Regions from separate parts of the Staphylococcus dromedarii genome, predicted to be linked through region 4. Evidence: riboswitches for the same ligand, from Rfam matches in the RefSeq annotation. Region 4 holds a riboswitch; each other region holds the start of a gene.
The links. A riboswitch is a leader RNA that binds a small molecule or an ion and turns the genes downstream of it on or off. The one in region 4 is predicted to bind thiamine pyrophosphate.
Positions count from the first base shown of each region.

Region 1 (6,220 bases), 320 kb from region 4:
CACATCACGCACATCAATATCTTGTTCCATCAATTGTTCTAACACAGTATCTGCATCATAACCTTCAAACGCAAATGTTGCTGTGTGATCAAACATATACGCAACAGATCCTGATACACCCATGTTACCGCCGTTTTTACCGAATGCAGCACGCACATCAGATGCTGTACGATTTACATTATTTGTTAAAGCATCCACAATTAACATTGAACCACTTGGACCAAAGCCCTCATAGCGTAAAGCGTCAAAGTTCTCATCGCCGCCACCTTTTGCTTTATCAATGGCTCTATCAATAATATGATTCGGTACAGAATAGGTTTTGGCACGCTCTAACACAAACTTTAATGCTTGGTTTGATTCTGGATCCGGTTCACCAGACTTGGCCGCTACATAAATTTCTTTACCAAATTTTGCATAGATACGGCTTGTATTTTTGTCCTTTTGTGCTTTTTTCTCCTTAATGTTATTCCATTTACGTCCCATTCTTCCATCTCGCTTTCAATTGCTTTTTAGACTACCCTTTATTATACATGGTATTTTTATTTGAAAGCAACATGTGTCAAATATCATCCTCTATAAATAAAGATTCACGTATCGTTTCAGCTACTCCAACACTTTCCGCACCATACACTAATAAACGCCCATCTTGATATAAGGTCATATCATATACATCCACCATTAATCGCTTCACATATGGGTTCTCCAACCCAACGCGCACATGTGACTTCAAAGGCGCATCAAAAATTTCTTGTGGAAGTCGAAATTGATATACACCCCCGCACAATTCACGTACTTGCCCGGAGTCTTTTTGTGTTAAATGGTGATATTGCTTTTGTCCACATACTAAGCAATCTGGTTCTTTCAATTCTGACACATCTACCGTACGCATCTTATGCGTATATACATCAATCGTCGTCATATGACTTGTTAATGATCCGTGCATAATATAATGAAAAACTTCTGCAACAATGAGGCTACATGCCATGTGTACTGCAGGAGGTAATACCCCATTAATTTCACAACGCTCCATTGTTTCTGGCATTTCTGGCATGATGCACTGCAAACAAGGTCCTTCATCATGAACAGGTAGTACACTCACTTGACTTCCTACTACTGCACCATATATATAAGGAATCTTCAATTTTCTCGTTGCTTCATTCAATAAATAGCGCATCTTAAATGTATCCATACCATCTAATACCATGTCGGGGTTGACTTGTTCTAACAGACTTAAAATGTTTTGTGCAGTTATTTCTTGATTATAGGTTACAACTTCCACTTCATGATTCATCGCATTTAAATGTTGCTTTAATGCTACTACTTTCGGAAGCATTGCTTCAGCATCTGCTGTTACATAACAACTTTGTCTGTGTAAATTAGACAGCGTCACAATATCTTTATCCACAATTGTTATTCGCCCTACACCACTGCGTACCAATTGTTCTGCCACACCACTGCCTAGTGCACCAACCCCCATGACAATCACATGAAGGTTTTGAAGTTTTCGTTGTCCTTCTTGACCAAAATGGGCATATTTTATCTGTCTATCATAACGTGTCATTATAAGAAGCCTAATCCTTCTGATGGGCTAGATTGTACTGCATTATATTTAATCGGAATACGTCCTGCCTCATAGCTTAAACGTCCTGCTTCAATTCCTTTTTTCATCGCTTCTGCCATCTTCACAGGATCTTTTGCGCGTGAAACTGCAGAGTTTAATAAAATAGCATCTGCACCAAGTTCCATTGCTTCTGCACAATCCTTTGCTGATCCGATACCTGCATCAACGATAACCGGCACTTTACTTTTTTCAATAATATAACGCAAATTAAGCGGGTTACTAATTCCTCTTCCTGTTCCGATTGGAGACGCTAACGGCATGATTGCATGCACACCTAACGCTTCTAAACGTTGGGCTAAAACAACATCATCTGAAATATATGGACAAACAATATAACCTTTTTCTAATAGAATTTCACATGCTTTATACGTTTCAAAAGGATCTGGCAATAAGGTATCGTCATCACCAATGACTTCTACTTTAATCATATCGCAGACACCTGCTTCATTTGCTAATTCAGCAATACGCACCGCTTCCTCTGCCGTTTTCGCCCCTGCTGTATTTGGAAAAGTAATAAATTGCTCTAAATCAACATTTGCGAGTGGATTTGGTAGTTCACGATCATATAAATGCATACGTCGTACTGCAAATGTTAATACCTCTGTTCCAGATGCAGCAATTGCTTCACTTTGAACCTGCTCATTATCAAATTTTCCCGTACCTAAAAATAATCTTGAGTTAAATTTTAAATTTCCAATATTAAACATTTTATCCGCCTCCTACAAATTCTAACAATTCTAAACGATCATCTGGTCGCACATAAGTCGATGCCCATTCTGAACGTTTCACAACCGTTTCATTATGTTCAACTGCCATGCGTTTTGCTTCAATACCAAAATGATCCAATACATCTTGGATCGTTGTGTCTGATTCAAATTGTTGTCGTTCACCATTCACTTGTATTTCAATCATGTCATTCCCTCCTTTTTCTGATGCCACTTCTGCACCATTTCTTCAAATACTGGAACTGATGTATCAAATGCACTACGAATACATGCTATCCCTACAAAATCTGAGTGAATTTCTTCTACAGTTTTAATATCTACGCCACCTATCGCAACAAGTGGCCAACTTCCTGATATCGCCAATTCTATTTCTTCATTTGTTCGTGGCGTCTTACCTTGCTTTGATGCGGAAGGAAACACATGACCATATATGCCAAAGTCTAAATGATGCGCCTTTGCTTCAATAATTGCTGAAATACTATGAACAGACATACTAATACGATATTCAGGACTCTCTGCTTTTAGTTGATATGCGATTGGGTCACCTTCTTTAAAATGCAATTGTCGAATCCCCATATCTTTGGCTAATTTAATGTCGGAATGAATGATGATTTTGGACTTAGGAAATTCTCTAAGTCGTAATAATGCTATCCATTCTGCTAAAGCTTTTTTGGACATGGGTGTCCTTAGTAACACGCCGTCAATTTGAGGTTCTATCATTGCTAAACGTTCAATATGTTTAGCTGTCAACACATCATAAGGTGTCACTGCAATAATCATGTAACGCCTCCTTTTTCAAATGCCACTTGTCCTGTATTGCAAAATAAAAAAGCTACTCTTCCACACAATAGTAGAAAAGCAGCTTCACAATTTATACGTAAGCAAAACCACTTTCCTACGCCAGTACTAACTGGATCAGGTTCAGGAATTTTGAAATACGTTTCAATCTCAGCCATCGTCTCTTATGGCACTTCCAGTGGATCATTTGATATTTAATTTTTAATCTTTCTAATGTCATGATATTAAAAAGTGCATCATAATTCAATATATTCTAAAAAGCATTTTAAAATTGTAGACCTTAAATATATTTAAAGATAATCTATATAAATTAAGATGTTATTATCTTCTCATTGTTTGGGCCAAGTTTAATGCATGACGAATAATACGGAATAAGTTTAAGAATAGGTTAAATCCCATCTCTCTTGGAGCAAAAGCACCACGCTTTAATCTGTTGAAATCATATAGCGTATATAGCAAGAAAAGTCCTAATCCTACTACTGAAATAACAGTATATAACATTGGAACGTGGAATATCCAAGCTACAATACTCATACAGATGAGCGCAATAAGTGTTACAAATAAATATTTCCCCATACCCGATGCATCACGAATGACAAAAAATCCAAGTATACCAAATACAACAAATCCTGTAACAGCCAATGACACAATCATTAAAAAGGTTTGACCACCTAGATTTGCTAATGAATACATGAATGTCGCATAAGAAAGCAATCCTGCTACAATTGTATAAATGTGTGAAATAATAGGCCCACTAAAACGTGCACGCTGCAAAACCATTGTGATTAAAATTAACATAGCGAGCCCAATAGACATCGGTTGGCGCCATTCTGCTGGTAGGTATTGGCCAAAATATACTGAAATACCAAATATTAACCAATAATACATGAAAAATAACCAAACTTGTCCATAGCGTTTATGATAAGACGATTGTTGTTTTGTACTTTCGTTCATAAAAATCTCCTTTATATTACACTAATGTGATTGAATGTAACATTTACTTTAACATATGTCTATTTTATCTCACAGCACTTTATTTATGAGTGAGGGATTAATAAACATTTTAAATTCATTACATGTTTGTAACATTTCACAAATTTAAAATAATGTTTGATATTATGTATAAGATGATAATTGTAGAAAAAATAAGATTCTTTTGAATACATAAGGAGGAAACACTTTGAAAAAATTTGCACTTGCATTAACCGTTACTTCTGGTGCTGCAGCAGTCCTTGCTCACCAAGATGCAGAAGCTTCTACACAACACGCCGTACAAGCTGGTGATTCTTTATGGGACGTAGCAGCACAATATGGCACAACAGTTGAAGCTATTAAACAAGCTAACGGGCTTACAAATAATATGATTTTCCCTGGTCAAACACTATCAATTAGTGCCACTTCAGGACAGTACACTACTCAAAACCAAAATACATCACAATATAATACATCAACATCCCCTGCCACATCTTCACAGTCGTCAAGCAATGGTCACACAGTTGTTGCAGGTGAATCTTTAGACATCATTGCAGCAAGATACGGTGTAACAGTTCAAGATTTGATGAATGCTAACGGTATGTCTGGCTACTTAATTCATCCAAATCAATCTTTACAAATTCCAAGTCAATCAAATACAAGCACTGCAACTGCTTCATACTCAAATGCAACAGCTGTAGGCTCCGGTAATGGAACAACAGTCGCACAAACAAGCACTGCGAATCAATCACCATCATTCAACCACCAAAACTTATACACTTGGGGACAATGCACATGGCATGTTTTCAATCGTCGTGCTGAAACTGGACAACCTATTAGCACATATTGGTGGAATGCAGATCATTGGGCAGGTGCTGCCTCAGCCGATGGTTATACAGTAAACAACGTGCCTCAAGCTGGTTCGATTATGCAAACAACTGAAGGCGCTGTAGGTCATGTTGCTTACGTTGAACGCGTTAATCCAGATAACAGTGTCTTAGTATCAGAAATGAACTACAATACAGCACCCGGTCAAGTAGGTTACCGTACTGTACCAGGTTCACTTTCAAATTCATATAATTATATTCATTAATATATAAAGAAGTTGGGATACCGATAGATAGCGTCCCAATTTCTTTTTTGGATAAACTGATTCAATTCTGAGAACATGTTAAACTTTTCCACTTTATTAAGTTAATCTTTCATGCTATATATACAAAAAAGGATTGAGACATTTTTATATGCCTCAATCCTTTTTATATTAGAAAAATAGGTTCAAAATGAGATAAATGACTGCCGAAAGTACCGCAGAAATTGGTAATGTAATGAACCATGTAACAATCATACGTTTTGCTGTATTCCAATGAACACCTTTAATACGGTTAGCTGAACCTACCCCAAGGATAGATGATGATACAACGTGTGTTGTAGAAAGTGGAAAGTGTAATGATGATGCTACGAAAATTGTTAGAGCAGATGATAAGTCAGCTGCTGCACCATTAGCTGGACGGATTTTCATAATATTCCCACCAACTGTTTTAATAATTTTCCAACCACCTACTGCTGTACCAAATCCCATTGCTGCCGCACAAGCTATTTTTACCCATAATGCTGGTTCAACACTTGTTTGCATGCCTGCAACAATTAATGCCATCGTAATGATACCCATTGACTTCTGCGCATCATTCGTACCATGTGAGAATGATTGTAATGCTGCCGTAAAGATTTGGAAAATACGGAAGTTACGATTTGTTCTTGCAAGATTAGCATTTTTAAAGACAATCTTCACAATTGAATACATGGTAAAACCTACAGTAAAAGCAATTAAAGGTGACAAAATCAGTACGAGTACAATTTTTGTAAATCCTTGTAAATGTAGCACGCTGATTGAACCAGCTGATGCAATTGCTGCACCTGCAATCGCACCAATTAAAGCATGTGATGAAGAACTTGGGATACCGTAGTACCAAGTCACCAAATTCCATATAATTGCTGCAAGAATCGCTGCAAGTACAACGACTAATCCATTATCAAGATGGAATGGGTTAACGATTTCTTTTGTAATTGTTGATGCAACACCCGTAAATGTTAATGCACCAATAAA
Region 1 is NZ_CP094718.1:384,489-390,708, reverse strand. It holds gene MUA88_RS01895 (YebC/PmpR family DNA-binding transcriptional regulator) at 1-483, opposite strand, end outside; gene MUA88_RS01890 (HesA/MoeB/ThiF family protein) at 560-1,561, opposite strand; gene MUA88_RS01885 (thiazole synthase) at 1,561-2,328, opposite strand; gene thiS (sulfur carrier protein ThiS) at 2,330-2,530, opposite strand; gene MUA88_RS01875 (thiamine phosphate synthase) at 2,530-3,126, opposite strand; TPP riboswitch at 3,222-3,331, opposite strand; gene MUA88_RS01870 (Bax inhibitor-1/YccA family protein) at 3,466-4,098, opposite strand; gene MUA88_RS01865 (LysM peptidoglycan-binding domain-containing protein) at 4,325-5,209, shown strand; gene MUA88_RS01860 (inorganic phosphate transporter) at 5,378-6,220, opposite strand, start outside.
Region 1: another riboswitch for thiamine pyrophosphate. It lies ahead of MUA88_RS01875 (thiamine phosphate synthase); the one in region 4 lies ahead of MUA88_RS03460 (ECF transporter S component).

Region 2 (6,220 bases), 980 kb from region 4:
TAAAGGTTTTGAAGCATTAGGTGCTGAAATTCATCAAGAAGCAGGATTTATCCATGCAACGGCGCCGAATGGTCTTGTAGGATGTGATATTCACTTAGACTTCCCAAGTGTAGGTGCAACTCAAAATATTATTATGGCAGCTTCATTAGCAAAAGGACGTACAGTTATTGAAAATGTTGCACGTGAACCTGAAATTGTAGACTTAGCTAATTACATTAATGAAATGGGTGGCGATGTAAAAGGTGCTGGAACAGATACAATCGTGATTCATGGTGTTGAAAAGCTATATGGTACATCACATGCGATTATTCCAGACCGTATCGTAGCAGGAACGCTCATGATTGCAGCTGCGATTACAAGAGGAGATGTATTTGTTAAAGGTGCCACTAAAGAACATATGACAAGTCTTGTATATAAGCTTGAAGAAATGGGGGTAAAACTAGAATATCGTGAAGATGGTATCCGTGTAACGGCACCAGAACAACTAAAACCAGTAGATGTTAAAACATTACCACATCCTGGGTTCCCAACAGATATGCAGTCACAAATGATGGCACTCCTCTTAACAGCAGAAGGTCATAAAGTTGTAACGGAAACTGTTTTTGAAAATCGCTTTATGCACGTTGCAGAATTTAAACGTATGAATGCTAACATTTCTGTTGAAGGACGTAATGCTAAAATTCAAGGCAAAAGCGCATTACAAGGTGCACAAGTAAAAGCAACAGACTTACGTGCAGCAGCGGCACTTATTTTAGCTGGTCTTGTGGCTGAAGGTGAAACAACCGTTACAGAGCTAAAACATCTTGATCGTGGATATGTTGACTTCCACGGAAAATTAAAAGCACTCGGTGCAGACATTGAACGTGTTAATAATTAACGAATAAAGCCTAAATTTTTTAGATACCTGTTCAAATCATTAGGGGGTTCATAAAAGATGGAAACTATTTTTGACTATAATGAGATTAAAAAAATTATTCCACATCGTCAGCCATTTTTGTTGATTGATAAAATTGTTGAATATGAAGAAGGCAAGCGCTGTGTAGGAATTAAGCAAGTATCAGGTAATGAGTCATTTTTCCAAGGTCATTTTCCTGAATATGCCGTGATGCCAGGTGTGCTGATTACAGAAGCATTGGCACAAACAGGCGCAGTCGCAATGCTGAACAGTGAAGAAAATAAAGGCAAAATAGCCTTATTTGCAGGAATTGATAAATGTCGATTTAAAAGACAAGTCGTTCCTGGAGATACATTAACACTAGAAGTTGAAATTACAAAGATAAAAGGGCCAATTGGTAAAGGAACAGCTAAAGCAACTGTTGATGGACAACTTGCATGTAGCTGCGAACTAACATTTGCACTTCAATCACCAGAATAAAATGATAAAAGCAAGAGAAAACGCCAGAAGTATGTTTATACTTACTGGCGTTCATCTTTAAGTCGAGGTTTCGATTGCATTTTACGACTGAAGGTTTTAATCAAGTCATCGCCTTCTAAACCTTCGTCAACAAGTTGTTCTAATAAGCTTTCTGCATATACTTGGCGTAGCGTATAAATATGGCATTCAAAGATAACTGAAATCTTATCTTTAAGCTGTGTAATATGTTTAATCGTTGCATCAAATAATGCTGGATCATTAGATGGACGTGTAATGACAACCCGGATATTGAGTAATTCGTTATTGTCCATGTAAGCGGTCATTTGCTCTTTATGGATATCTGAAATAACAATTTCAAGCAACCAACCTGTTCCCCGATCCTCTTTGTTTATAATGACGCCATCGATTAATTCATATTCAGTGACACTACTATTATCGGATACAATTTGAAATCGTACGGCTTTAAAAGTCTTCATGTCGCCATCATCCCCTAAAGTTTTTAAATTTTACATTTTTTTAATTAATCATTCTTATTATAACGCAAATTGTCATACTATTAGTGCTTAAAACGATAATTGTTCAATTAATATCATGAATTAAGCATGATAAATTAAAAGATGACAATTTGCCTTTTTATTTACTTCTATACTATCATACTTTCAGGAGGTGAAAATAATTAATCAAATTAAAGCAATTGGCACTGTCTCTAAAGCACCAAAGTATTATGAGAAGCCAGGCAGTTATTTTGTAACCTTTTTTCTTGCGGTTGAACGCAAATATAAAGAAAAAGGAAAGGCGCCTATCTATGACTACTTGAATTGTAAAGCATTTGTCCCTATTGCAATACAAATTGATCAAGAAGTTAGTCAAGGAGACACGCTCTCTATTGAAGGTTATCTCACGACACGTCGTTATCAATTTAATGACGAAAAACGTTTTTCAACTGAAGTTGTCGTTGAATCTGTTGAAAAACTTGAAGTCCCACCCCGTATTAACGCCAGCGACACCACTCTTGTCTCGTTTTAACATCCATTCCCTAAATATTTGTATCCACCACTTATTCATTATTTATGGACCACTCTCTAAATAATTCCTTAATCTCTTTTATTTGTTTTTTTAATTGAACGTTTCCGTATTATTAAAGGCGGGTTGCACAATGCGTAAGGCGTGGACCCGTCTTATACATATCACATCATGCAGAAGGCTGAATTAATAGTGATTTTAATAGATTCCCATATTTTGTTGAATCGCGAAGAGTAAGTGATTGATATGAGACGACACCTTATTGGCTTGTCACATATCAAAGAGGTACTACAACGAAACGAAATAGTGTTCTTAATTCTGTCGAAAAGTCCCAATCAAATGATATAGGCCATCAGTTAATTAATAGCGTATCTGTCTTGTTGTTATTTATGATTAGATTTTTAATAGGGAGGATTGGGCAAAAGCGAGATAAGAAATAATTTTGTTTGTATTTGTATTAATTTGAAAAAACAGAGTGAGTTTGCTAAATTTAAGTAAATTAATCATTGAAGACTACTAGGGGCGCCACTGGCTGAGATGAATGAAATTTCAAACCCTTTGAACCTGATTTGGATGATACCAACGTAGGGAAGTAGACAATAATGTATCAAGACAAAATGAACCGTCCTTGGTACCTCTGTGTAGTCTATATGAATTAAAAACAAAACACGGAGGTATTCAAATGATTCAAAAACCTAAGATTGCGTTATCGATTGCAGGAACAGATCCATCAGGTGGTGCAGGTGCAATGGCAGACTTAAAGGCATTCCATGCTTGTGGTGTTTATGGCATGAGTGCAATCACTAGCATCGTGGCACAAAACTCACTCGGTGTACAACATATTCATAACCTTGAACCTGCTTGGTTAGAAGAACAGCTAGAAAGTGTTTTTACAGATGAACCACCACATGCACTTAAGACAGGTATGATACCGACACCTGAGATGATGCAGATTATTCAACAGTATTTAAAAAAGATTGATATTCCATATGTAATCGACCCAGTAATGGTCGCTAAAAGTGGTGACTCACTTATGGCTGAACAAGTTCGAAATCAACTGAAAGAGACATTGTTACCTTATGCAGATGTTGCAACACCTAATATTCCAGAAGCAGAAGAAATTACAGGTTTCAAGATAGAAACAATGGATCAAATTCATCGTGCAGGAAACTTTTTCATTAATGAAATTGGTGCAAAAGGTGTCGTGATTAAAGGTGGTCATTTAGCAGGAGATGCGACGGACTATCTATTCACACGAGAAGGGCATTATGTATTTGAAGATGAACGTTATCCAACCGAACATACACATGGAACAGGATGTACATTTTCAGCAGTTATTACGGCGGAATTAGCGAAAGGGCGTTCTGTCTATGAAGCAGTTGCTAAGGCGAAAGAGTTTATTTCTTTAGCAATTAAGTATACGCCAGAAATTGGACGTGGCAGAGGTCCGGTGAATCACTTTGCATATCAAGCACAGAAAGGGTGGGATTAATGAGTGATTATCTAACGAGCGTACGTGAAGCACAACCACTTGTTATTTGTTATACAAACGATGTTGTCAAAAATTTCACAGCAAATGGTTTACTCAGTTTAGACGCAAGTCCTGCAATGAGTGAGGCACCTGAAGAAGCAGCAGACTTTTTTAAAGTAGCACAAGCATTACTTATCAATATTGGCACTTTGACACAACAAAGTGGTGAAGATATGTTAAAAATAGCGAAAGAAGCGAATCGACAAAATGTGCCGATTGTTTTAGATCCTGTTGCTGTGGGTGCCTCTCAGTTTAGAAAAGATTTTTGTCGCAAATTTTTAGAAGAAATACAGGTAACGGTCATTAAAGGAAATGCTTCAGAGATATTGTCATTAGTGGATGCATCTGCAACGATGAAGGGAACAGATAGTACCATTGAGGACGTACCTGTTGAAGCAGCTCGAAAAGCACATTTGAAATATGGTGCAGCAATTGTAATGACTGGAAAAACAGACATCATTGTTCAAGATGGACGTGTCTTCGCCTTAGACAATGGCACACCGTTACTTGTAAAAGTGACAGGTACGGGTTGTTTATTAGGCGCTGTGATTGCTAGTTTTTTAATGAAAGAAACACATCCTTCAATAGAAAAATTATCAGAAGCGGTATCATATTATACGATTTCTGCCGAACGTGCGGAAGTGAGAGCGGGTGCTGACTTACCGGGTACATTCTCCGTTGCCTTTTTAGATGCATTGAATCAAACGGCGACGGTAGCTTTTCAGCAAGAGATAAAAAAGAGAGAAGTGAAGAATGATGACATTTGATCGTAAACAATTACGTGTTTACTTTATTGCGGGGACGCAAGACGTAAAAAAAGGAAACTTAGATGACATCCTTGAATCAGCATTAAAAGCAGGTATTACGATGTTTCAATTCCGTGAAAAAGGGCCTTCAGCTCTGACTGGAGAGGCTAAAAAGGAAAAAGCATTAGCACTTCAAAAACTTTGTAAAGCCTATCAAGTGCCATTTATTGTCAATGATGATGTTGATTTAGCATTGGAAATTGATGCAGATGGTATTCATGTAGGACAAGATGATGCAGAAGTTCAAAGTTTTTATGCGCAAGCAGGGGATAAAATCATCGGTTTGAGCGTAAGTAATTTTGAAGAATATGATCAATCGGACCTAACACATGTAGATTATATCGGTGTTGGTCCTGTTTATAGAACACAATCAAAAAGTGATGCCAAACAAGCAGGTGGTATTGAAATGATTCGTCGTATGCGCCGCTATGATGAGGAAATTCCAATTGTTGCGATAGGTGGTATTACTGAAGAAAATATGGCTTCTATTATTAATAATGGTGCGGATGGGGTTGCAACGATTTCTTCAATTACACAAAGTGATAATATTGAAAGATCTGTGTCACGCTACTTGCATTATTTTAAATAAATAGACTTAAAAACAGAGAAATGTTTCCACCTCAATACGTTATATGATAAAATGACACTTATGTGAATAATAGTATAGAGGTGGAAAAATGAAGAACAAAGCGTTACTGGCCATGCTTTTAGGTGTCACACTATTCTTAGCTGGTTGTGACTATAGTAAACCTGAAAATCGTGATGGTTTCTTTTACAATACATTTGTACAACCAATGGACCGTTTAATTCATTGGTTGGGTCATCAATTAGATAATAACTACGGTCTTGCGATTATTATTATCGTATTAGTCGTACGTATTGTATTGTTACCATTGATGTTATCAAACTACAAAAACATGCATATGATGCGTGAAAAAATGAAGGTTGCAAAACCTGACATTACTGCAGTACAAGAAAAGGTTAAGCGTGCGCGTACACAAGAAGAAAAACTTGCAGCCAACCAAGAAATGATGGATGTTTACAAGAAATATGGTATGAACCCAATGTCTAGTATGATTGGTTGTTTACCATTACTTATCCAAATGCCGATTATTATGGGATTATACTTCGTCCTTAGATATCCAACAGGTGGCGGTATTACGAAGTACCCTGATTTCATGTGGTTCCAATTAGATAAGCCAGATATTTGGATTACATTAATCGCCGGTATTTTATATTTCTTACAAGCTTATGTATCTTTATCAAACATGCCACAAGAGCAAAGACAAATGGGTTATATGATGATGATCATGTCACCAATCATGATTATCTGGATCTCATACACATCAGCAGCCGCTTTAGGTTTATACTGGTCTGTATCAGCGGCATTCCTTGTTGTTCAAACATACTTTGCGAATGTGATTTATAGTAAAAAAGCAAAAGAAGAAGTAGCACCATTAATTGCAAAAATGGAAGCTGAGAAGA
Region 2 is NZ_CP094718.1:1,679,045-1,685,264, reverse strand. It holds gene murA (UDP-N-acetylglucosamine 1-carboxyvinyltransferase) at 1-877, shown strand, start outside; gene fabZ (3-hydroxyacyl-ACP dehydratase FabZ) at 935-1,375, shown strand; gene MUA88_RS08365 (YwpF-like family protein) at 1,417-1,851, opposite strand; gene MUA88_RS08360 (single-stranded DNA-binding protein) at 2,042-2,401, shown strand; TPP riboswitch at 2,907-3,006, shown strand; gene thiD (bifunctional hydroxymethylpyrimidine kinase/phosphomethylpyrimidine kinase) at 3,084-3,890, shown strand; gene thiM (hydroxyethylthiazole kinase) at 3,890-4,696, shown strand; gene thiE (thiamine phosphate synthase) at 4,686-5,324, shown strand; gene yidC (membrane protein insertase YidC) at 5,413-6,220, shown strand, end outside.
Region 2: another riboswitch for thiamine pyrophosphate. It lies ahead of thiD (bifunctional hydroxymethylpyrimidine kinase/phosphomethylpyrimidine kinase); the one in region 4 lies ahead of MUA88_RS03460 (ECF transporter S component).

Region 3 (6,220 bases), 750 kb from region 4:
CCAACAACGACAAGTCCAGTTGCTGTGTTATCGGATAATAAGTCACCTAATGTAAAGTTTGGAAACCAATCTTCATAGCGCGCATCAGGGACTTCAATAGCTGGTGCTAACTGTGAATGATTGAGGACATCCTCAACGCTTGGGTCAGAAGGCAAGTCTTCTGTAACGACAAATACCAATTCGGGCTCGATTAATGGCGCAAACATCTCTCCTAATTTGACAGTTGCACCGCTTTGTTTAATGACTGTTTTAAGTAATGTACCATAGGCAGGTTCATGTGTATTTGCATATGCTTGTGTTTCTGCACTTGTCATACTTACTTTATATCCTGCCACATCTGTCTGATGATGTTCTTTTAATTGTGCAATAAGTGCATCCTGTGTTTGATAGCCTAAAACCTCATCTACATTTTCTTCAGGATTGAGAAAAGGGATAGGTTGATGTGTTTTATAAGCTTGAAAAACTTGCTCTGCTAATTGTTGCGATGTTTGAGTCATAAAGACACTCCTTTGTCAGAAAATTGATACTTTTATGATAAAGGTTTGTGATTCAAGAATCAAGTGTGCAGTGTACATGCGTTTTAAGGTGTCATTTGATAACATAAAAATAAAGAATAGGGGAGTGAAACGAATGTCAGATTATGTATATCATTTAGCAAAGCAACATCACTCAGTGAGAAAGTTTAAAGCGGAAACATTAACGCGTGAAACAGTCGCAAAGTTGATTGAGGCAGGTCAGATGGCATCAACATCAAGCTATCTGCAAACGACGTCTGTGATTGGTGTAGAAGATGTTGAAAAGAAAATGGCTTTAAAAGAAGTATCGGGACAACCGCATGTGTTAGATAATGGCTACTTGTTAGTATTCGTCATTGACTACAATAGACATGATCTTGTGAGTGAACAACAAGGAAAGAACATGTCGACAAGTTTTGAATCTGCGGAAGGCTTGTTAGTTGGGACGGTGGATGCGTCATTGATGGCTCAAAATATTGCGTTAACAGCAGAGGATATGGGCTACGGCATTGTTTACTTAGGATCACTACGCAATGATGTGGCACGTGTTCGTGAAATTTTAGACTTACCTGAGCATACTTTCCCAATATTTGGTATGGCAATAGGTGTACCGGCAGATGATGAGAATGGCTCGCCTAAACCACGATTGCCATTAGAGCATGTCTTTCATGTGGATACGTATAACAATGATCGTGATGAGGCACGCCAACATTTAGCAGCATATGATCAAACGGTATCTGATTATTATAAAGAAAGAACGGATGGACGCCGAACAGAAACATGGTCAGAACAAGTCGCGAACTTTATGAGTAGTAAACAGCGCTTAGAGATGAGAGATTGGTTGCAAGAGTCAGGATTCAATAAAATATAGCCAAAAAAATACCACATGCGCAAGAGTGCGTATGTGGTGTTTTTGGATGATTAATGACTTGTTGTTAGCTCGTCATATTGATTGTCATTGAAGACATCTTCATCCAATTGTTTTGTTAATTTTGCTGTACCTGTTCCGGCTAATATTGAGTCATTAACATTTAATGCTGTACGTCCCATATCAATTAAAGGTTCGACTGAAATAAGAACACCTGCAAGACCGACTGGTAAGTTTAATGCAGAAAGTACGAGGATAGATGCAAATGTTGCACCACCACCGACACCTGCTACACCAAATGAACTGATGATCACAACGATGATAAGTGTTGCGATGAACTGTAGGTCAATCTCAACACCTGCAACTGGTGCTACCATGATGGCAAGCATTGCAGGGTAAATACCGGCACAACCATTTTGACCGATAGATAAACCGAAAGAACCTGAGAAGTTTGCAATCGCTTGTGGAACGCCTAAACGATTCGTTTGTGTTTGAATGTTAAGTGGTAATGTACCTGCGCTTGAACGTGAAGTGAAGGCAAATAGCATCACTTCTGCTGTTTTCTTCACATATTGGATTGTGTTAACACCTAAAACCAATAAGATGAGCAAGTGAATAATATACATTGTGATTAATGCAGCATAAGATGCGATAACAAATTTACCGAGTGTCCAAATCGCTGCAAAGTCACTTGTTGCCAATGTGTTTAACATAATCGCTAAGATCCCATAAGGTGTTAAGCGTAATACAAAAGTTACGATGGCCATAACAAGTGAGTACACGGCATCAATACCGCGTTTTAATACATGGCCATTTTCAGGTTGTTTACGTGCAACACGTAAATAAGCAAAACCAATAAACGCAGCAAAAATAACGACTGCGATTGTTGAAGTCGCACGCGCCCCTGTAAAGTCTAAGAATGGATTTGCAGGGAGTAATTCTAAAATTTGTGCTGGCAATGTCGTTGCTGTTAAGTCTTTTGCCGTTTGTGTAATTTCTGAACTACGTGCATTTTCAGCTTGGCCTAAATCAATCGTTGATGCATCTAGGCCAAATAACATCGCATAGGCAATTCCGACAATGGCTGAAACGGCAACAGTACCGATTAAAAACATGAAGATGTAACCGCCCATTTTGGCAAACTTCTCACCAAGGTCGATTTTTGTAAATGCTGCAATAATTGAAATAAATACTAATGGAATAACGATCATTTTTAAGAGGGAAATATATCCATTACCAATGATACCAATCCATTCAGTTGTTTGTGTTGTTATTTTGCTGTCTGCACCGTAAAGGAGTTGTACGACAATCCCGAGTACGATACCAAGACCGAGGGCAACAAAGACACGTGTTGGGAATTTAACGTGTTTCTTCGCCATCACCCATAGTCCAATCATGAACCCAGCAAAGATAATTAAATTAAGTATGATTAAAAATAAAGACATTTTGACGCTCCCTTCTAATTCCGACTTGTATTATAAGGATAATGGCAAGTGCTGTTAAAATCAACCCTTGTGCATGAAATTCTTATTTTATAGGGGAGAAAGGTCTTAATTGAGTTGCTGCCCTAGCATCTCCATCAATAAGCTGTGCCATACGTTCGCCAACAATAGGGGAGAGCAGGATACCATTTCGATAATGTCCGGTAGAGATGTAAAGATTATCGCGAAGTGCCCCCATAATCGGTACTTCATTCGATGTGATTGGTCGAATGCCTGTCCAAGTTTTAATGACATGATGTTCTCGCAGTTGTGGAATCATCAGTTGGCTTTCGCGATCTAACCATTGCAGGTTTTCCTCTTTATTCTGGGTACTCCAATTATCTCGTTCTGAAGTTGCCCCAATAAGATAGCGATTTGGTTTTTTAGGAACGATATAGCAACCATTCATATTAAAAATAGTTTCCTTCAGTCCTTTATAAGAAGAGGCGATTAGTTTTACGTCTCCTTTGACAGGGTGTGTCGGAAGGTGAATATCAAGTTGATGTAACAATTCCCCACTCCAAGCACCAGCTGCAATAATTAATTCATCTGCATTAAATGTTCCCTTAGAAGTTGTGATTTGATAATGTGATGCCTGTTGCGTGATATGTAACACTTCTGTATGTAAGTGTAGATCAATATGCGCACGTTTTGAGACAGATTGTAACAAAGCTTGCGTATATAGGTTGGCATTGATTTGACCGTCATCATGTATTTTGAACGCAGCGCAAGACGCCGTATCACAATAAGGGAAACGTTGACGTAATTGTTCAGGTGTTAATTGATAAATCTCATGGTCTTGTTGTGCTAGGAAAGCAAATTGTTTTTCAACTGCTGGAATGTCTTGTGGTGTCGTCGCCACTTTGATTAGCCCGTGAGATTGTAATTCAATATCCATATTTGTTTCTTTTAAAAGTTGTTGTGCTGTTGCTGGCATCATGGCACGACTTTCCATAGCCAAATGGTACAAAGGTGTATCTTCAAAAAACTCATTTTGTGCCCCCAACATACCACCAGCCGCGTAAGATGCATTCATACGTGGTGTGGAGCGATCGATGATATGAATGTGCCGATTTTGAGGGTTCAGTTGTCTGGCAATAGATAGCCCCATGACACCAGCTCCGATAATAACTGTCTGTAACATAAAAAAACCTCCTGCATGTGGGATGCAGGAAGTTGACATGTATGATTGAAATTGAGTCACATAAAATGCGAGCGTCAATGATATGATAGAACGTTGTATTTGCGTTGTGAAACGCGTGACAGATCATTGCTTCCCTTCGATGGTATTAACCATATCAGGTTCAAAGAGTTAAGAGTCAATCTTTCTCAGCTCACTTCGAGCACCCCTAGCATGTTATTTAATTTTAAGAGAGCGAGACAAAGGTTGGGAGCGTATTTATTGGCTCCCAACACAAAATTGATGTCTTATCTCTATTGTTCTAACCGCCGAACAAGCGTTGTAAAAAGCCTTTTTTCTCATTGCGTTCAATTGTATGTGCTAACGCTTTTTGTCCTTCGATTTGTGATTCAATATGTTTTTGTGTTGTACCAAGTTGTTCAGTTTGTTGTTTTTGTGCTTCTGTCAATGCTTCCATTGATGCACTATTTGATTTAAGTTGTTCTTCTAACTTGTTGTGTAATTGAGAGAGTGCTTCTTGTTGTTGATGTACTTGTGTCACCATTTGACCAAGAATTTGGCGTTCTTCACGCATTTGATTGATTTCATTATGCAACTCATTGAACAAGTTAGAAAGTTGTTGATCAGCAGGAAGTTGTTGTGAGTCTTCCTTTACAATCACTTGTAAAAAGTCTTTTTCCTTCTCAAGTTCTTCAAATGCAAGCTCGTAACTATTTGTTTGTCCAACACGCTCTGCAATCTCTTGGAAAAGTTCAATATCTTCTTCTTTGAAGTCAGTCGCTTCACGTCCACGGTATTCTGTTTTACCTAAATGGTAACCACGTTCTTCAAGATGCTGAACAATTTTTCGGACTTGCTTTTCGCTTAAGCCAGACTTTTGTGCGAATTCTTTTGTTAGCATATCATCGGATCCTTTCTCCTACAATTTAGACGACTGTCAGTGTTCGTTCAGTGACCCTTCAGTCTTACCTCCTCTTTATTGTAGCGACTTTATGGACCGATTTCAAGAGCTTATGCACTCGGTTCTTTTCGTAGGTCCATCTTCACAAGCAACGGATAGATCACTTTGCGTGGCAGTCTATTTGCGAAGACATACTTGAGGATATAGCAAGATTTGATGCTTGCTCCATAGATATCTTTTGTTAAAGGAATATTTGTCTTGATATATAAATCTAATGGGACAGGTTTTCCATTGCGGTTAAGTGATGGTTGTATATATGAAAGCTTCGTTTGCTTTTCAAATCCTTGCTGCGTTAAGAAACGTCTACGAAATGCAATGTCGTCTGCTGTTTTTGAATCTACATCTGGTGATTCAAAAGTAGATTCGAACATAAAGAAGTTAACATCACGACCATGAAGTTGTTGAGCCAGAGCGTTGATGTTTGTCTCAGTTTGATGAAGTGTTGCTTCAAGATACGATTCGCGTTGAGGGCCTTCCTCTGCAAGTAAATAAATAATAAAGCCAGCATTTGTCGTTGCTTCATAATGTGCAGTGGCAAAGCTAACAACACGGTCATCTTCAATACCGACTAAGAAGACGTAATCATTTTTCGTCTTTTCCGTTTTGAGTGATTGAACAAAGACGGACTCATCTTCAGTGACAAGATCGTCTAACTTTCCTAAATAAAAGTCTAATGTAGGTTGATACCATTGATCTTGTGTTGATTTAATTTGAATAAATTCCATAGTCTATCACCTCTTTGTAATGGCTTTAGTATAGCATAATCAATTCTACTAAATATATATGAGAAACCATATAAAAACATTCGAGCAGCATGTACGGCTCGAGTGTGATAGAACATATTCAAAAGTTTTTATGACAGTTGATGTTGCTTAAAAATGTAACTACAAAAGAATACGGCAATATTTAAAGCACTATTTCAATCGCATAGCGTACCTATCTTTTTAAATGAGCTTATTCAATGTCGCCTTTATGTTCAGATGGATGATGTTTAAATTCTTGTGTTTCGTATGAGCTATTTGTTTGTGATACTTCACTGTGGTTACCTGATTCAAAATGGCTCACAAGAATAACAATATCTCCATCAAGTACAGCTTGTTTGAGTTGCGCTTTATCGTTGTCAGCAAGATTGAAGCGTGTGAATGCTGCTTCTTCTGAATCTTCTCCAATAAAGAAGCGCATGAATTTATCGCTAATTGTGCCTGCTGTTGGCGTCTGTTTAACTTCTGAATCGTTAAAACGGTCTGTTGAGAG
Region 3 is NZ_CP094718.1:2,150,545-2,156,764, reverse strand. It holds gene MUA88_RS10710 (2-keto-4-pentenoate hydratase) at 1-497, opposite strand, end outside; gene MUA88_RS10705 (NADPH-dependent oxidoreductase) at 631-1,386, shown strand; gene MUA88_RS10700 (L-cystine transporter) at 1,437-2,828, opposite strand; gene thiO (glycine oxidase ThiO) at 2,911-4,008, opposite strand; TPP riboswitch at 4,123-4,225, opposite strand; gene MUA88_RS10690 (DNA-binding protein) at 4,307-4,906, opposite strand; gene MUA88_RS10685 (hypothetical protein) at 5,017-5,691, opposite strand; gene MUA88_RS10680 (general stress protein) at 5,921-6,220, opposite strand, start outside.
Region 3: another riboswitch for thiamine pyrophosphate. It lies ahead of thiO (glycine oxidase ThiO); the one in region 4 lies ahead of MUA88_RS03460 (ECF transporter S component).

Region 4 (6,220 bases):
TACCAACACCTAAGCTCATAACACCCATAATTGATTTTAAGTTTACTTTTTTCGCATTGTATTCTAATTGTACATCTGATTCAAATTTTGAAGCAGTTTGTACTAGCATAGTTGCTGGACGTGCGTGAATTCCTGTTTCGTCAATAATTACATATGATTGTTGTTCCATCTTATATCTTACTCCTTCTATTGCTTTAATTTTTAGCATAAGCTATTTAACTTCGCTACATGCCTTAACATTACCAAAATTAGCACGTAAATTCAATTGTGAAACCATTATCATGTCGCATGTTTGCTGTTTTTTTACAAATTATCGAACAAATTATAATAGAGACTTGACAACATTTTCACATTTCTGAATATGCTCTTTACCTACTTTGTTCATGAAGTAATAACTGAGAGATGCTGAAACTACTTGACCTACGACAGGGAACCATCTTGTTTGTTTGGCAGCCGTACGTTTCGCCACATCACGAATCAATACTTTCATCAAGCCATCTGAGACCTTTTTACCAATCAACTGACTACCTTGAATACCTGCTGCCATGACAATACGGTCTTTCATGTCATCACTCATTTTATTTACTTGTTTGTGATCCAAGCCATATAGTTTATTGATATCTTCTATAACATCTTTCATCAACTTCATATCAACACCAAAGTCAAATCCTGGAATCGGCACAATTGTTGCACCTGAAGATAACATCGCTTTCTTTTTAACTATATTTTCTGCTTGAATTCTGCGCTCTGCCACTTCTTCATTTGTTTGTGGTAACACATGTTTATTTTTTATTTTTTCTATATTAAATACTTTATTACCTACAAGTTCTGTCACTTTATTTGTTAATTTCATGATTCATCCACCTTTCGTGTATAAGACCCTATCTTATACCCCTTTTAAAGGTATTTAATCCATCAAAGTAACAAAAACAACTTTTAAATATTTAGATGGCTTATAGTGTGGATGCGTTTTAAAGTCTTTTGGCAAGCCCATGACCTCATCAATCTGATATGAGAGACCTTTATCAGACAATGTTTTTTTGATCATATTCTTAAATGCTTTTAGCGTATACATACTATGATTCGTACTCAATACAAGTGTGCCACGCTCGTTTAGTATAGGTAAGGCACCTTCAATCAGTTTGTCGTAGTCTTTCATCACTGAGAATGTTTTTTTCTTATTTCTAGCAAAACTAGGTGGGTCAATGACAATTGTGTCAAATGATAAGTTGTGGCGTTCGGCATACTTAAAGTAATCAAATGTATCCATCACATATAAAGATTGTGTTTTCGGATCGATCCCATTCAAACCGAAATTCTCTTCAGTCATCGGGCGTGAACGGTTTGCAAGGTCTACACTTGTTGTTTGTTCTGCTTGACCAGCTGCAATGACTGAAAAAGCACCTGTATAACTAAATAAATTAAGAACATGTCTTTCCGTACTATAATAGTCACGTATTTTTTTACGAACTTCTTTTTGATCTAAGAAAATACCTGTCATCGGTCCATCATCTAAATGGACGTTATAAAAAGTGAAGTTTTCTTCAATGACGATAGGAAATTCAGGTGCTTCCCCCATTACAAAGCCACCTTCAATATCTGAATCTTTAAAGCGTGTTTTTTCATAAATTGATGTATAGTCAAAAACAGACGTAGCCGCAGCAATGATATCATCACGAAAAGCATAGATACCACGTGAGTACCACTGAATTAAAAGATGGCCATTATAGTTATCGATTGTTAATCCACCTATGCCATCTCCTTCTCCATTCAATAATCGAAATGTATTTGTGCCATCAATATGATAATAATAGTCACGCTCTTGTTTTGCTGCTTCAAATAAATTTTCAAAAAATGCTTGATCAATATCTTCATTTTCATCGTATGACAAGACCCAACCAAGTCCTTTATGCTGATGACCGACATATCCAGTTGCGATATAAACGCCTTTATCTGTTTTAAGATGGAATACATCACCACTTTTCAACGATCTCTGTTGATAAATATCCTCTTCTTCAATCAGTGGATAGCCGTTGAAATATTTCGTTTCTTTCCCGCTATTTAAAATTGCTGTTTTCATTTTATCAGCCTTTCCTCAATGAATTCTTTTCTATCTTAACACGTGATTAGATCAGAAATCGATTTATGTAAAAGATTCCCCCTATCTTAATACTAAAAATAAAAAAGAGCGAGAGATTTCTCTCCCACTCTCTATCGTTCCTATTCTTTTGTCGCTGGTTGACGCAATTGCAATATGAAAGCAATCGTTGCTGGTATTAGCATCAATACGAGAATTGGTGTGATGAAAATAGATAATAACAATCCATGGAATAGAATCACAACATATTCTGTAATTAACTTAAAGAATAGAATACTAATCATAAACAATTGTAAATAGTAGTGCTTTCCTCTAAGCATAAATGTCACTGATGTCACAATGTATGCAATCGCAATGAGAAGTAGTAACAACAAACTGATCCACTCATAGACATACTGTGTTTGTGACAATTGCCAGTCACCTGATGCAAATAATGAGTTACGATTATTAAATTCAAGTAGTATGAAGAAAAATAAAATCACACCACATGCGATATTAACGTAAGCTCTCTTGAACCATTTTGGTCGTTTACGTAAGAAAGATGGAATATCATCTTCTTCAAGCTTCGTCCAACCAAACCATTTTTCTTTAATGTGATCTCTTTTCGTACGTATCTTTTCAATATTAATACTACGACGCGTACGGTGCGAAATATCATGCGTGAACTCAGATGTACGGTTTTGAATATCTTTAAACTGCACTTTAGACTGATCACTATATTGATATTTTTTGCTGCGTAAATATTGGCTGGCTGCCTCATCCAACTCTTCATGAAAGACAGGTAAAGAACGACGTAAAAACAAGAAGTTCCATATTGCCATTTGACCCAGTAGCCATAACACTAAAAAGAAAGTATTAATACTCAGCACATCAATGGGTGCTACTTCTCGTCCTTCAAGTCGTGAATATAACGCTAATTGTGTAAATACATAACTAATACCATATCCAAAAATCAACCACAAGTAGTGTTGCTTTCGGTGCAATGGATTAAGTTCATCTTTAAAAGTAATATAACCAATATGAATTAAAAATGGGAAAATAAAAATAAATGCTAAAATCCCATAGACTTGTGACATAAAAATTAATGTTAATACGAAGAAAATAATACCGATTAATAGGAAAAAGATCGATATGTCGTAATCAAATCGTGTTGTATTGGTTAAAACTCTTGCAATCACTAACATTAGAATCCCAAATGCCAGTATAATCAAACCACTCACTAATGGGAACTCTCCAATGTATTTACTCATTACACGGATAATCTCATGGAAAAAGGTCATGATAAAATCCCAAACATTATCAATACGAGATACATGATGTTTACCTGAGTTGAGTTGTTCAATAAGCGGTATATTTACGAAAATAATAATACTCAGCAATATTGCAAGCGCACCTATAATATAGGAATAAATCACTTCGGTGTACTTATTAAAAAAGGACATCCTCTCACCTCATAAATTATTATATATGAACAATTGTCTGATGTCTTTATAATTGATTAAATTCAGTCTCTAGTATGACTATAAATTTGTGATAGTCAAAATCATTTTAAATGTGTGTTAGTTAGATTAAACTCATCAACCGAATAATGAGAAAGTTGCTTTAGTCCTCCAATCATCCACATACTAAAAAAACTCCAAAAATCATGTTTAATAACCCATAGAACGGATATAGATAACTAACAATAAAATTAAAGGAGTGTTTTATCATGTCAGAAAAAGATTTAAAAAAAGCAGCTGAACAAGCTAAAGAAAAAGAAGAACAATTAAAAGATAAAGCTAATGAGGCAAAAGATGGTATCGATAAAACAAAAGACGATATCCAAAGCACGTTAGATTAATATTCTTATATCAAGTCAAGAGGCATTCATTCTCTTGACTTTTTGTTGTGAGACATGTACATTGTTTATATCAATTGAATACGCACGCACTAGGGGTGTGAGAACTGAGATGAGGAATATCCTCAAACCCTTTGTACCTGACCTAGGTGATACTAGCGGAGGAAAGTGTACGACGTTTATATTTAATATTTGCGGCAATGAGACGCACATTTATTTGAGTTGCTTACATAATAATAGTTATAGCCTCGTTCATAGATCGACGCATATCCCTACTCTAGGGGTGTGCGTTTTTATTTTTTAGGAGGTCCTTTACAATGAAAAAAGGCTTAACATTATCAGACATACTCGTGACAGTTCTAGTCTCTGTCATTTTCGGTGTGGTTTACAACATTTGGTGGGTAGTTACTAAAACGATTCAGCCATTAGGTTTACAAATTGACCAACTTTTATACGGTATGTGGTTCGCAGCAGCCGTTGTAGCATATCTTATCATTCCTAAAATGGGGATTGCATTACTTGCTGAGTTTGCAGCTGGTGCTGGTGAGACAATTATGATGGGTCGTTTTGATATTCCAACGATTGTCTATGCGCTTTTACAAGGTCTCGCTTGTGAGCTTGTTTTTGCAATCGTTCGCTATCGTTCACGCTCATTTATGATTGCACTTTTAGCAGGTTTATCAGCTGCACTCATTAGTTTACCAATTGACTGGTATTATGGTTATTTAGGTGAGGTTGCACAATGGAATCTTATCCTCTATATTGTCTTCCGTATCATTAGTGGTGTCGTACTTGCAGGTGCCTTTCCATATTATCTAGTCAAAGCACTTGATCAGACAGGTGTCACTAAGTTATTCAGACCAGCATCTAAAGACGACTATGATTCCTTATAAGGAGAGAACATACATTGCTTAAAGCAAAAAATCTACGCCTAAAATATCCAAGTGCAACCACTAAAATATTTGATGGTCTCGATATCGAAATCAAAGATAAAGAAAAAGTACTCTTACTTGGGCCATCTGGCTCTGGTAAAAGTACGCTACTCAATGTATTAAGTGGCATTGTACCTGATCTCATTGATTTACCAATGAAGTATGATGAATTGGAGGTAGCTTACCATGCAGGTGTCATCTTCCAAGATCCAGACTCTCAATTCTGTATGCCACAAGTGAACGAAGAACTCGCGTTCATACTAGAAAATCAACAAGTGCCTCAAGAAGAGATGGATGAACGTATTCATGATGCACTTAAAAAGGTACAGCTTGATGTCAATCCCAAACAATCTATTAATCAATTAAGTGGTGGCATGAAACAAAAACTAGCCATTGCTGGTACGTTATTAATGGAAGCAGACACTTTGTTCTTGGATGAACCAACTGCGATGTTAGATATCGAAGCAACTCAAAATCTGTGGGACTTACTCAAAGACTTATGGGCCGATCAAACGGTATTAATCGTAGAACATAAAGTGGCGCATGTTTGGGATTACGTTGATCGTGTTATTCTCATGGATCATCACGGTCGCATCATTCAACAAGGTACGCCAGACATGATATTAGCAAATTTTGAGGACGTATTAACGGAATATGGTGTATGGCATCCTCATGCATGGGACTCCGCGCCTCCTCCAACACATACTAAAGATACATCATCACAAAGTTTCCATTTTAAATACAAAGATGGTGCTATCCAACGTAGTAAAAAAATGCTCTATCATGTTCCTGAGCTTGAAGTTCATCCAGGTGAATGGTTAACAATCACTGGCAAAAATGGAACGGGCAAAACAACGTTATTCGAATCAATGATGCAATTGATTCCTTATCAAGGGAAAATGCAATGGAATCAACAGACATTAAAAAAAGTACGTGATGCTGCCAGTCATATATATTTGGTTTATCAAAATCCAGAACTCCAATTTATTCAAAACAGTGTTTACGATGAAATCTTTGTGAACTATGAATACATGGATCCGCAACATGCTGAGGAGCAAACGAAGGCAATGCTAGCACTACTTGATCTCGCGCATGTTTCGAAACAACATCCTTTCGAGCTTTCAATGGGACAAAAAAGACGCCTGAGTGTCGCAACTGCATTAAGTACCAATGCAGATGTCATCTTACTCGATGAACCTACATTTGGATTGGATAGTCATAATACGTTTAAATTAATTACACTATTCCAAGAGCGCGTTGCAAAAGGTCAAACGATTATCATGATTACACATGACCCACATATTATTGAACGCTACCCATCACGACATTTTGAAGTGTCAGATGGCATGTTGC
Region 4 is NZ_CP094718.1:703,471-709,690, reverse strand. It holds gene MUA88_RS03485 (phosphocarrier protein HPr) at 1-169, opposite strand, end outside; gene MUA88_RS03480 (DUF697 domain-containing protein) at 323-853, opposite strand; gene MUA88_RS03475 (class I SAM-dependent rRNA methyltransferase) at 908-2,080, opposite strand; gene auxA (lipoteichoic acid stability factor AuxA) at 2,221-3,540, opposite strand; gene graF (glycopeptide resistance-associated protein GraF) at 3,807-3,938, shown strand; TPP riboswitch at 4,020-4,119, shown strand; gene MUA88_RS03460 (ECF transporter S component) at 4,253-4,828, shown strand; gene MUA88_RS03455 (ABC transporter ATP-binding protein) at 4,843-6,220, shown strand, end outside.